One region of the Alkalibacterium iburiense genome, then DNA from elsewhere that is predicted to be linked to it. Evidence: riboswitches for the same ligand, from Rfam matches in the RefSeq annotation. Region 1 holds a riboswitch; each other region holds the start of a gene.
The links. A riboswitch is a leader RNA that binds a small molecule or an ion and turns the genes downstream of it on or off. The one in region 1 is predicted to bind lysine.
Positions count from the first base shown of each region.

Region 2: it holds a riboswitch for lysine, as region 1 does, so the genes downstream of both, ABDZ53_RS12740 (aspartate kinase) here and dapF (diaminopimelate epimerase) in region 1, are expected to answer to the same signal.
Region 3: it holds a riboswitch for lysine, as region 1 does, so the genes downstream of both, ABDZ53_RS02380 (Na+/H+ antiporter NhaC family protein) here and dapF (diaminopimelate epimerase) in region 1, are expected to answer to the same signal.

Region 1 is NZ_BAAACW010000129.1:3,441-6,722, reverse strand. It holds gene ABDZ53_RS10415 (DNA replication initiation control protein YabA) at 54-398, opposite strand; gene ABDZ53_RS10410 (pyridoxal phosphate-dependent aminotransferase) at 540-1,691, opposite strand; lysine riboswitch at 1,791-1,962, shown strand; gene dapF (diaminopimelate epimerase) at 2,041-2,841, shown strand; gene dapD (2,3,4,5-tetrahydropyridine-2,6-dicarboxylate N-acetyltransferase) at 2,857-3,282, shown strand, end outside.
Region 2 is NZ_BAAACW010000167.1:54,040-57,321, reverse strand. It holds gene pfkB (1-phosphofructokinase) at 1-232, opposite strand, end outside; gene ABDZ53_RS12745 (DeoR/GlpR family DNA-binding transcription regulator) at 198-980, opposite strand; lysine riboswitch at 1,164-1,341, shown strand; gene ABDZ53_RS12740 (aspartate kinase) at 1,459-2,661, shown strand; gene ABDZ53_RS12735 (aspartate-semialdehyde dehydrogenase) at 2,680-3,282, shown strand, end outside.
Region 3 is NZ_BAAACW010000027.1:21,528-24,809, reverse strand. It holds gene ABDZ53_RS02380 (Na+/H+ antiporter NhaC family protein) at 1-1,543, opposite strand, end outside; lysine riboswitch at 1,613-1,781, opposite strand; gene ABDZ53_RS02375 (nucleoside 2-deoxyribosyltransferase) at 1,874-2,368, opposite strand; gene ABDZ53_RS02370 (SDR family oxidoreductase) at 2,462-3,247, opposite strand; gene gcvPB (aminomethyl-transferring glycine dehydrogenase subunit GcvPB) at 3,275-3,282, opposite strand, start outside.

The DNA.
Region 1 (3,282 bases):
AAAAAACACACCTTTACCTCCTAGGCGGAAGTAAACATGTGTTTCAATTTCATTTATCTTCTTTCACCGTAAATGACTTCTAAACAGAAGGCACACGGTTCATCTCCATCTCTTCTGGAACCGTAAAATAAGTTACATACATGGAAACCATCTTCATATATCTTTTCTAAATTCAGACGTGATTTGGTCATACCGGTATCTGACACCTGTTTTTCTATTGACTGTTGTTTCATCACTTCTGCTAATCGATCCCTCAGATTTTGATTTTCCATCCGTAACACATTATTCTCTTCTGTTAAATGAGATAATTCTTCTTTCATTTTTTTGATAGTTGTTAATGTGGCTTCTGCGTGGGATTCTAATTCGTTAAATGCTTCATGTAGTTCTTTTTTATCCATTTTTCACCACTTCTTTGCTCTGATCTTCATCAGTGTCTAATGGGAGACAACTCACCCTGTGATAAGCATCACATCTTTTTATAGCATACCATGATTTGAGCCAAATTGCCAAAAGAACTAAGAGTTGAGCTAAAACTTTACTTACACTGCCTCGCTATTTAACGCTTTTAAAAAGTTTTCTAATCGATCCATACTCTCTTCTATTGTTTTGAGACTGACGCAATAACTTAACCGAATAAAATCATCCGCTTCAAAACAACTTCCAGGAATTAATGCAACTTTCTCTTTTAAAACAAACTGTTCACAAAATTCCCAAGAAGATAAGCCGTATTTTTTAATTGAGGGAAACATATAAAAAGCGCCTTCGGGCAACTCTACTTCTAGGCCCATTTTAACCAGCCGATCATACATATAATCTCGCCTCTCTCGGTAACTTTCTACCATATAATCAATTGGACAAGCTAGTGCCGCAATTGTTGCTTCTTGGATAAAAGTCGTCACACAAGTTAAGCGGTATTGATGGACTTTTAAAGCTTCTTTGATAAACCGTTCATCCGCCATCAGATAGCCAATTCTCCATCCAGTCATGGCATATGGTTTGGAAAAACTTTGACAAACGATGATGTATTCTTTAATATCTTCAAATTGCGTAGACATGGAGGGAGCTTCCTCAAATACTAATTGCTTATAAACATCATCGCATAAAACAAAGAAGCCATGCTTTAACACACATTGCTGAACTGCTTTTAAAGAGTCTTCATTTAATATAGTCCCTGTCGGATTGTTAGGCGACGTTAAAATAATCGCTTTTGTTTTTGATGTGACTTTTTCTTCTATCATTTTTTCAGTTACTTGAAAGTGAGTAGAAGATGTATCAATCGTCACACAAGTCGCCCCTTCTATTTCAATTAATTGACGGTAAAGTGAGAAAGCAGGATTGAGTACAATCACTTCATCGCTTGGGTTTAAAATAGTAGAAAGAGCAGTTGAAATGGCTTCAGTAGAACCTGCCGTAATTAATATTTCATCAGGAGAATAATATGTTTGGGAATGCATTTCTTCAAACTGACTGATGGCTTTTCGTAAAGAAAGCAAGCCTTGCGACGGTGCATAATGCGTCTGGTTTTCTTCTAAAGATTTAGCTAGTGCTTGTTTAATTGGATCAGGAGTGGGAAAATCGGGTTCTCCGAGTGTCAAGAAGTGCGTGGCGCCCTGTTCAAGCGCAAAGTCATTAAAGTAACGAATAGCGCTTGGTTCCGATTGAATAACGCGATTATTTAATAATTCTTTCATATATGAGCTCCTTTATTTTTTATTGGAACAGTTTACCAGTTGTTAAAAAAAAACACAATATGAGTAGACAATTAATTTCATTAATGGTACTCTAATAAACATAAAAAAAGAGGTAGCAATGCAAATGAGTAATACGTTAGAGAAGACATTCGATGACAACGTATGAAAGGTAACCATTGCCGAATAGGTGAAATTGGTAGATTTCACTTATGGGGATGCAGATAATACCTGTATCACTCCTGCTTATTTAAGCGGTGGTGCTAATCATATTGTGTACATAGTCGTATTCAATCAGCCGCCGTCTTGGCGTTTTTTTATTGTCAAAAATCCAATTGAAACGAGGAATACTATGTATGCATCAAAATATAATGGCTGTGGAAATGACTTTATGATTGTAGACTACAAAGAAGACGTAAACTATTCCGATCTTGCTATACAACTTTGTCACGAAGCTGAACAGGATACCGACGGATTAATCGTTGTAAAAAATAATCCTTTGGAAATGCTTTTATTCAATAAAGACGGGTCTCAAGCACCTATGTGTGGCAATGGCATTCGGTGCTTTACAAAGTATGTCAGGGATGAAAAGCTAACACATCATACTACTATTCCTGTTCAAACGCTTGCTGGAGAGATGACTATAGATATTCTTTCAACAGATCCGTTCGAGTGTAAAGTAAATATCGGCAAAGCAGATTACCGAAATGACCGTTTCAATGCGGCGGATCATCGCTCTTATATCAATCGAACGGTAGAAATTGACGGTAAGCCGGTCACCTTTACTAGTTTGTTTATGGGAACTGTTCACACGGTCGTTTTTGTCGAGGATGCTAAAGCTATGGTGAAAAGTGACTTAGGAAAGAAGCTCTGTCAGCACCCCTTATTTAAAGAACAGACGAATGTCAATTTTGTTCAAGTGGTGAACAGGAAAGAATTAATTGTTCGCACGTTTGAAAGAGGCGTCGGTTGGACATTGGCTTGTGGTACGGGATGCAGCGCAAGTTTTGTAGTAGCTAGAGATTCTGATTTGGTTGACACTCGCGTTCATGTTCATCTGGAAAAAGGTAGTCTAAAGATTGAAGGATCAGACGATATTTTTATGAGTGGCCCTGCAGTATTTGAAAAGAAAATCAAGTTACCAATTACGTAATATAAGGAGGATCCTATGAAAGCAGAAGATATTATTCAAACGATTGCCCGTTCAGAAAAACAAACCCCTGTGAAAGTCTATTTAAACTTGTCAGAAGAGCTTTCCTTCCCTGATTGTAAAGTGTTTGGAGAAGGCTTGTCGAAAGTTATTTTCGGAAACTATAAAGACATCAAACCAATAGTAGAGAACAACCAGCATAAAATCATTGATTTAGAAATAGAATCAGATCGCCGTAACAGCGGGATTCCTTTACTAGACACTAAAGGATTAAATGCTCGGATTGAACCCGGTGCCCTCATTCGAGATAAGGTTGAAATAGCTGATAATGTGGTTATTATGATGGGGGCTGTTGTAAATATCGGTTCAGTCATTGGGAAAGGAACCATGATCGATATGAATGCTGTTTTAGGCGGACGAGCGATTGTCGGTGAAAATTGTCAT
Region 2 (3,282 bases), on a different contig from region 1:
AAATACCATCTTTTTCCAGTGAATCAACAATGAATTGTCCTGTAAAGCCACCGACAAAACCAGTGGCCGTTGAGGGGATGCCTAATTCATGCAGGATTCGCGATACGTTAATGCCTTTTCCGCCGGGATACATATGAGATTTTTCAAATCGATTGATTTGTCCAGGGGTAATCTCTTGACCTGGATAAATCACATAATCAATTGACGGGTTTAGTGTGACTGTGTAAATCATGTGTGGTAACCTCCATTACGCGTGTGACTTCTTTGAATTCTTTAAATTCTTTACTTAATGTTTCGGTTATAAGGATGCCATCATCTATGTCCGCTACTTTAACGGCACTCACTTCTTTTAGTTTAGAATGATCGGCCAGGACAAAGGATTGATTGGCTTGATTCATTGCTTTATTTTTTATGGATGCTTCCTCTACGTCTGTTGTGGTTAGACCATAGGTTAAATCGACTCCGTTCATTCCTAAAAAGGCTTTGCTGAAATGAAACTGTTCCAATTGTTTCTCTGCTATCGGTCCAATTATGGCTCGAGTGTTTTGCTTGATTCTGCCGCCGATTAAAATAGTTGGAATACGATGTTCGGACAAAGATAGAGCATGAGGGACTCCATTTGTTACAACAGTTATGTCTTTGCCTTTCAAAAAAGGAATCATTTCATAAGTGGTCGTACCTGCATCCAAAAAGATGACTTCTTTATCCTTTATTAATGTGGAGGCATAGGTCGCAATGCGTTTCTTTTCTTGACTGTTTTTGACTGATTTTTCCTCCATCGAAGCCTCACTGACCGTTTTTCTTAACCGTTTGGCCCCACCGTGCACGCGAACGAGTTGATTCTGTTCTTCCAATTGCCTTAAATCGCGTCTAATAGTTGATTCAGAATGGCCTAATTCTTCAACTAATTCTTGCACGGTAACGGCTTGAACATGGTATAATTTATTTAATATATACTGATGTCTTTCTACTGTAAGCACTTCCCTCAACTCCTTCTTCTTATTTTATCATCTCAAACAGTCAAATTCAATCATAATAGCTCAAAATGAGTCATAATGGGTTTTATTTTTTTTACTAAAAGATTAAGCAGATCTGTTGAATTCCTATTTTACAATGGATATAAAGTCTGATAGTATAGATAGAGCGAAACAAATAAAAATTTAATGACTGGATGAGGCGCAAAAATCATCAGTACTTATTTCTAAAGACCTGTAAGTCGAAATAAGGAAAGGGAAATTTGCCGAAATGGTTTGTTTTTTACAGAAAGTAAACTGTTGGGTTGCATATGAATAATATGCAGACTGCCGTAGAGCTATTGCTTATCGGAGTGCTTCCGCTTGTGAGTATACTTATTGTGTGAACAAGTCGGCATTCCCGGCTTGTTTTTTTCGTATTATCTTCGTTTTTTCGTTATAGTGATAAAGATGATACCTACTCAACAGTCTAAAAGGAGTTATTATGAAAAGAAGTGTATTAAAGTTTGGTGGCTCAAGTGTGGCTGACTTTCCGAAAATTAAAGACATCTCGCTTTATTTAAAGGAGAGAATTGAGAAAGGCGAGCAGCTGATTGTGGTTGTATCTGCAATGGGAAAGACGACAGATAACCTACTGGCTTCTGTCCATGATCTAACAGACAATCCGAATGACAAAGATTTGGCGATGTTACTCACAACAGGTGAGCAGCAGACCATCTCTTTTCTCTCACTCGTATTAAATGATATCGGCGTGCGGGCCAAGCCACTGACGGGCTACCAGGCCGGCATCGAGACCATCGGGAAACATTTAAAAAGTAAAATTTCTTCTATTAAAGGAGACTTGTTGGAAAACTTGTTTGAAGAGCATGACTTGCTTATTGTCGCAGGTTTTCAAGGCTTTAATAAAGAAGGCGAACTGACGACTCTCGGACGCGGCGGGTCAGACACGACAGCTGTTGCCATAGCTTCAGCCATGCAGTGCCCATGCGAAATTTATACAGATGTGACGGGTGTGTACAGTACCGATCCCCGTATTTTCCCAGAAGCGAAAAGATGGGATCAGATCTCTTTTGAAGAAATGATGGAAATGTCTGCTTTAGGAGCGGGTGTGCTAGAAACGAGAAGTGTGGAACTTGCTAACAATCACAACATTCCAATTTATTTAGGAAAAACATTATCAGACGAGAAAGGAACATGGATTGTGCCGAATGATCAAATACTGGAAAGAAAAGCCGTCACAGGTGTCGCATTAGATAAGGAGATGGCACACATTACCATCACCTACCCTTCGCATGACCGACAATTTTTGAGCGATTTATTTAAATTACTGGAAGATGCTGAAATTAACGTGGATATGATTTCCCAAATCCAAAACCAGGATGGACAGCAATTCTCCTTTACATTTAAAGAGTCAGATGAAAAAGAACTGATTCGATTATTTAACGCCTTAAAAGAAACCTACCCCGATTTATACTTTAAAATTGAAACCACATACTGCAAAGTCTCTGTCATCGGAGCAGGTATGCGCGATATGACGGGTGTTGCTTCTAAGATATTTAAAACCCTGCTTGATGCAGATATCACTTTTTATCAAGTCACGACTTCAGAAATCAGTGTGTCATATGTGGTAGACGAAGCCAATGGCGAGAAAGCCACGCGCTTGTTGTGCCAAACATTCAACCTATAAAAGAAAGGATACGATACCATGGTAAAAATAGCTTTAGTGGGAGCAACCGGTCTGGTCGGCCAGACAATGCTCCACATTTTAGAAAAAAGAAACCTCCCCTCTTTCTCCTTAACCCTTTTCTCTTCTGCCCGGTCAGCTGGGAAAGAGATCACGTTTAAAGGAGAAACGTACACCATAGAAGAACTGACGGAAGAAAGAGCACAAGATGGCTTTGACTATGTTTTGATGTCAGCTGGAGGCGGCACTAGTTTGCATTATGCCCCATTATTTGAAGAGGCCGGATCAGTAGTGATTGACAACTCGAGTGCCTGGCGTATGGATGACTCGATAGACTTAATAGTACCTGAAGTCAATAAAGCGTCTTTAAGAAGAAAGATTATTGCTAATCCTAACTGTTCAACCATTCAGTCAGTTGTTCCACTTAAACCTATTCAAGACGCGTTTGGTTTAAAACGAGTGGCCTATACAACTTACCAATCTGTTTCTGGTTCAGGTGTAAAAGGCTTAGAAGATTTAGAAAAAGGCGAAAAAGGCGAAGCCCCAACGAATTATAATCACCCGATTTACCATAACCTCATTCCTCAAATTGATGATTTTGAAGAAGATGGCTACACGAAAGAA
Region 3 (3,282 bases), on a different contig from region 1:
CCAACAGATTGGAACCTGCTCCCATGGATGACAGAATCGTTGTATCGGAAATCGGTGAGGAATGGTCTCCGAAAATCGCACCTGTTAAAACGGCCCCCACTGACATGACAATGAATTCCGGATTATCAGGCTGCATAGCTGTCGCTAATGGAATGGCCAGAGGCATAAGAATCCCCATCGTTCCGTAAGATGTCCCTGTTGAAAAAGAAATAATCGCTCCGAATACAAAGATAAGAGTAGGTAATAAAAATGGCGGCATAGTGTCTCCCAATAAAGAGACCAAGTAATCTGCTGTTCCCAGGTCATTCATGATACCGGATAGTGACCAGGCTAAGAGTAAAATTACTCCTGTAATGATAAGTGTTTTCATACCCGATACCCATATGTCTATGCCTTTCCCAAAGGTAAAGTGTCCTTGTATAACTCCCATAATTAAAGCAATGATGCTAGAAATTAAAGCGGCTTGAAATAAAACAACCGATGCATCTGAGAGTCCAAAGGTTTCTCTTATAGCCGCAAAAGAGAACGGACTGGTTTGAATCAATTGAATCAAGGCTGTATTATCCGAAGCCAAAATAACTTGACGTCCATTCGTATAAAAACCGATGAAACTAAATACGATTAAAGCTCCGATGGGAACAAGGGCATTCCATACAGATAACTTCCCTTTTGCTGTAACTTCTGTTTCTTCGTCTTCTCCTTCAAGTGAAGAGCCCTCCGCAATCAACTGACCGGTGTCGCGTGCTCGCTCTTGCGCTTTTTTCATTGACCCGAATTCTCTCAAGGTAATCGAAGTCAATACAACGAAAAAGAGCATTAAAATGTTATAGAAACGGTAAGGAATCGTTTGTAAGAACACACCGTAAGCATTGACGTTCTGCCCTATGGACTGGTAGGCATCATTAATTAAACCGACTTCGTAGCCAATCCAAGTAGAGATTAAAGCAATCCCGGCAACAGGTGCGGCCGTCGCGTCCACTATAAAGGCCAAACGCTCTCGAGACATATTCATTTTATCAGAAACCGGACGCATGATTGGACCGACAATGAGGGCATTGGCGTAGTCATCGAAAAAGATGAGTAATCCTAATACCCAGGTAATGAGTTGAGTACTAATAGGGCCTTTAGCTTTTTTTGCCAGACTTTCAGCCACAGCTCTGGCTCCGCCTGAGCTGGTAATTAAAGCAATCAATCCCCCGATGGTCAATACTTGAAGGATAATCCCCGCATTCCAAGGATCAGCTAGTGAGTTAAGAACATAATCCACGATGTCCGTAAATCCTAATACTAACCCGCTTATCAGTCTCGCGCCTGTCGCATACTGAACAATAACGGTTCCTGAAAATATACCCACAAATAAAGACAAAACAACGTTCTTTGTCACAAAGGCTAATATGATAGCAATGAGAGGCGGAATCAACGTGACTGGTCCCAATGTGCTAGCCAGTGTCGTCGCTTCTGCTTCTTGTGCCAAAACCGGTGTGGGAATAAATAGTGCGATAGCTGAGACAAACAAAATCAGCTTTAATAATCGATGTTTCATGTGTAATCTCCTTTAGTTCAAATTAAAAAGCATCTAAGGCACACTCTCCTTAAATGCTTTCAGGCATGTATTAAGGATAGTGCTCCACGGAATCCGTGACAGGTATACGCTTCTTAAACGGATACCCAGGAAAGGGAGCGGCAATCCCTAACCTTCGGCGAAAAACCCTTTCTTCTTTCTTCAACGGCTGGCCAGCCTCTGAAAAAGTACTCTTATTTTTCGCGCCTCTATCTTTTTATATTATTTATCAACGCATTGTATTTTACCGTGCGCACACTCATTTTTCAATAGTATTTCCAATTTCTCATTATAAACCGTGTTTTTCTCATTTTAGTCTTCTAACAGGTCTTCCATTATTTTTAAGAGCTCGTCCGTTGTTCGCACGATGCTTCCACGTTTTTTCACTAAACCAACTGTGTACAGGTTAATGTAAGAAAAAGGGGATTCAGCTACCTCATCTAAAGCTTTTACTTTTTCCTGATTATCGTTTAAGCCTTGTCTAATATCTGAGTACACACCAATAATCGGTTTATTCATAGAATAGAAATAGCCAATTTCAGAGGCTACTCCGGCATCAATCGTTAGACCATCTAAGATTGCAATCAGAATATCTGATTCTTCTAAATAGTGATTGTCGCCATCCGCAATTTGAATGCTGTTGGCATAGTTGGCTTTATCATTAATCGCCGCATTTTCTTGCGGCAGGTAAATAGATAGTTTTTCTCCAAACTGTTCTCTTAATCGCTTCACGACATGAGCATTGTACAGTTGTTCCATTTCTGAAAATAATGGAGAGGCAAAATAGATTTTCTTTGTATCTGTCATGGATGGTTTCCTCTTTCTGTCTGTTTTCTTGAAAAAATCTGCTCTTCACTATTCGATGAGCAGATTTTTCCGATTTATTTCAGTTCGTTATACTTAATAAGTTTCAATCATCGCGCCGTCCACAAGGATGGCTTGACCACTCACATAGGTGTTGGCGTAAGACACGAGAAAGGCGGCGAGTTTAGCAAACTCTTCTGGAGTCCCGTAGCGGCCAACTGGAATGTTCTCTTCAAAACGGCGCTTAATGTCTTCAAGAGGCACCCCTTGTTTTTCTGACCGTGTTTCATCCAAGCTATCAATGCGGTCGGTCTGGATACGACCCGCTCCAATAGTATTGACCAAAATACCGTCTGGACCGAGTTCTCTGGCTAATGTTTTAGACAGTCCCTGAATCCCCATTCTAAAGGCGTTAGATAAAAGCAAGCCATCAATCGGCTGCTTAATGGATGAAGAAGCATTATTTAAAATACGCCCTTTGGTTTCTTTTAAATCCGGCAAGACAGCGCGGGTCACACGGACGTAACCAAGCAAGGTTAAATCAAAAGCTTTTTGCCAATCTGCATCGGTCAAATCTTCAAACTTTCCAGCTGTCGGTCCACCCGAGTTGTTGACTAGCATGTTTATTTTACCGAATTTTGAACGGGTGGTTTCAACTAAAGTCTCAATACTTCTAGCATCTGTCATATCGGCTATCACGTAACTGACTTTTCCTTTAGCCACTGTTTCAATATCCGCTTTCGCGGCTTCTAATTTATCTTTATTGCGACTGGTCAGCATCACGTTGGCTCCTTCAGCCGCCAACTCTTTAGCTATCGCTTTTCCTAATCCTGAACTCGAGGCCATGACTAGGGCGTTCTTTCCTGTTATATGAAGATCCATCATTATCCTCCTTGTGAGTTTAACTATTTAGTCTT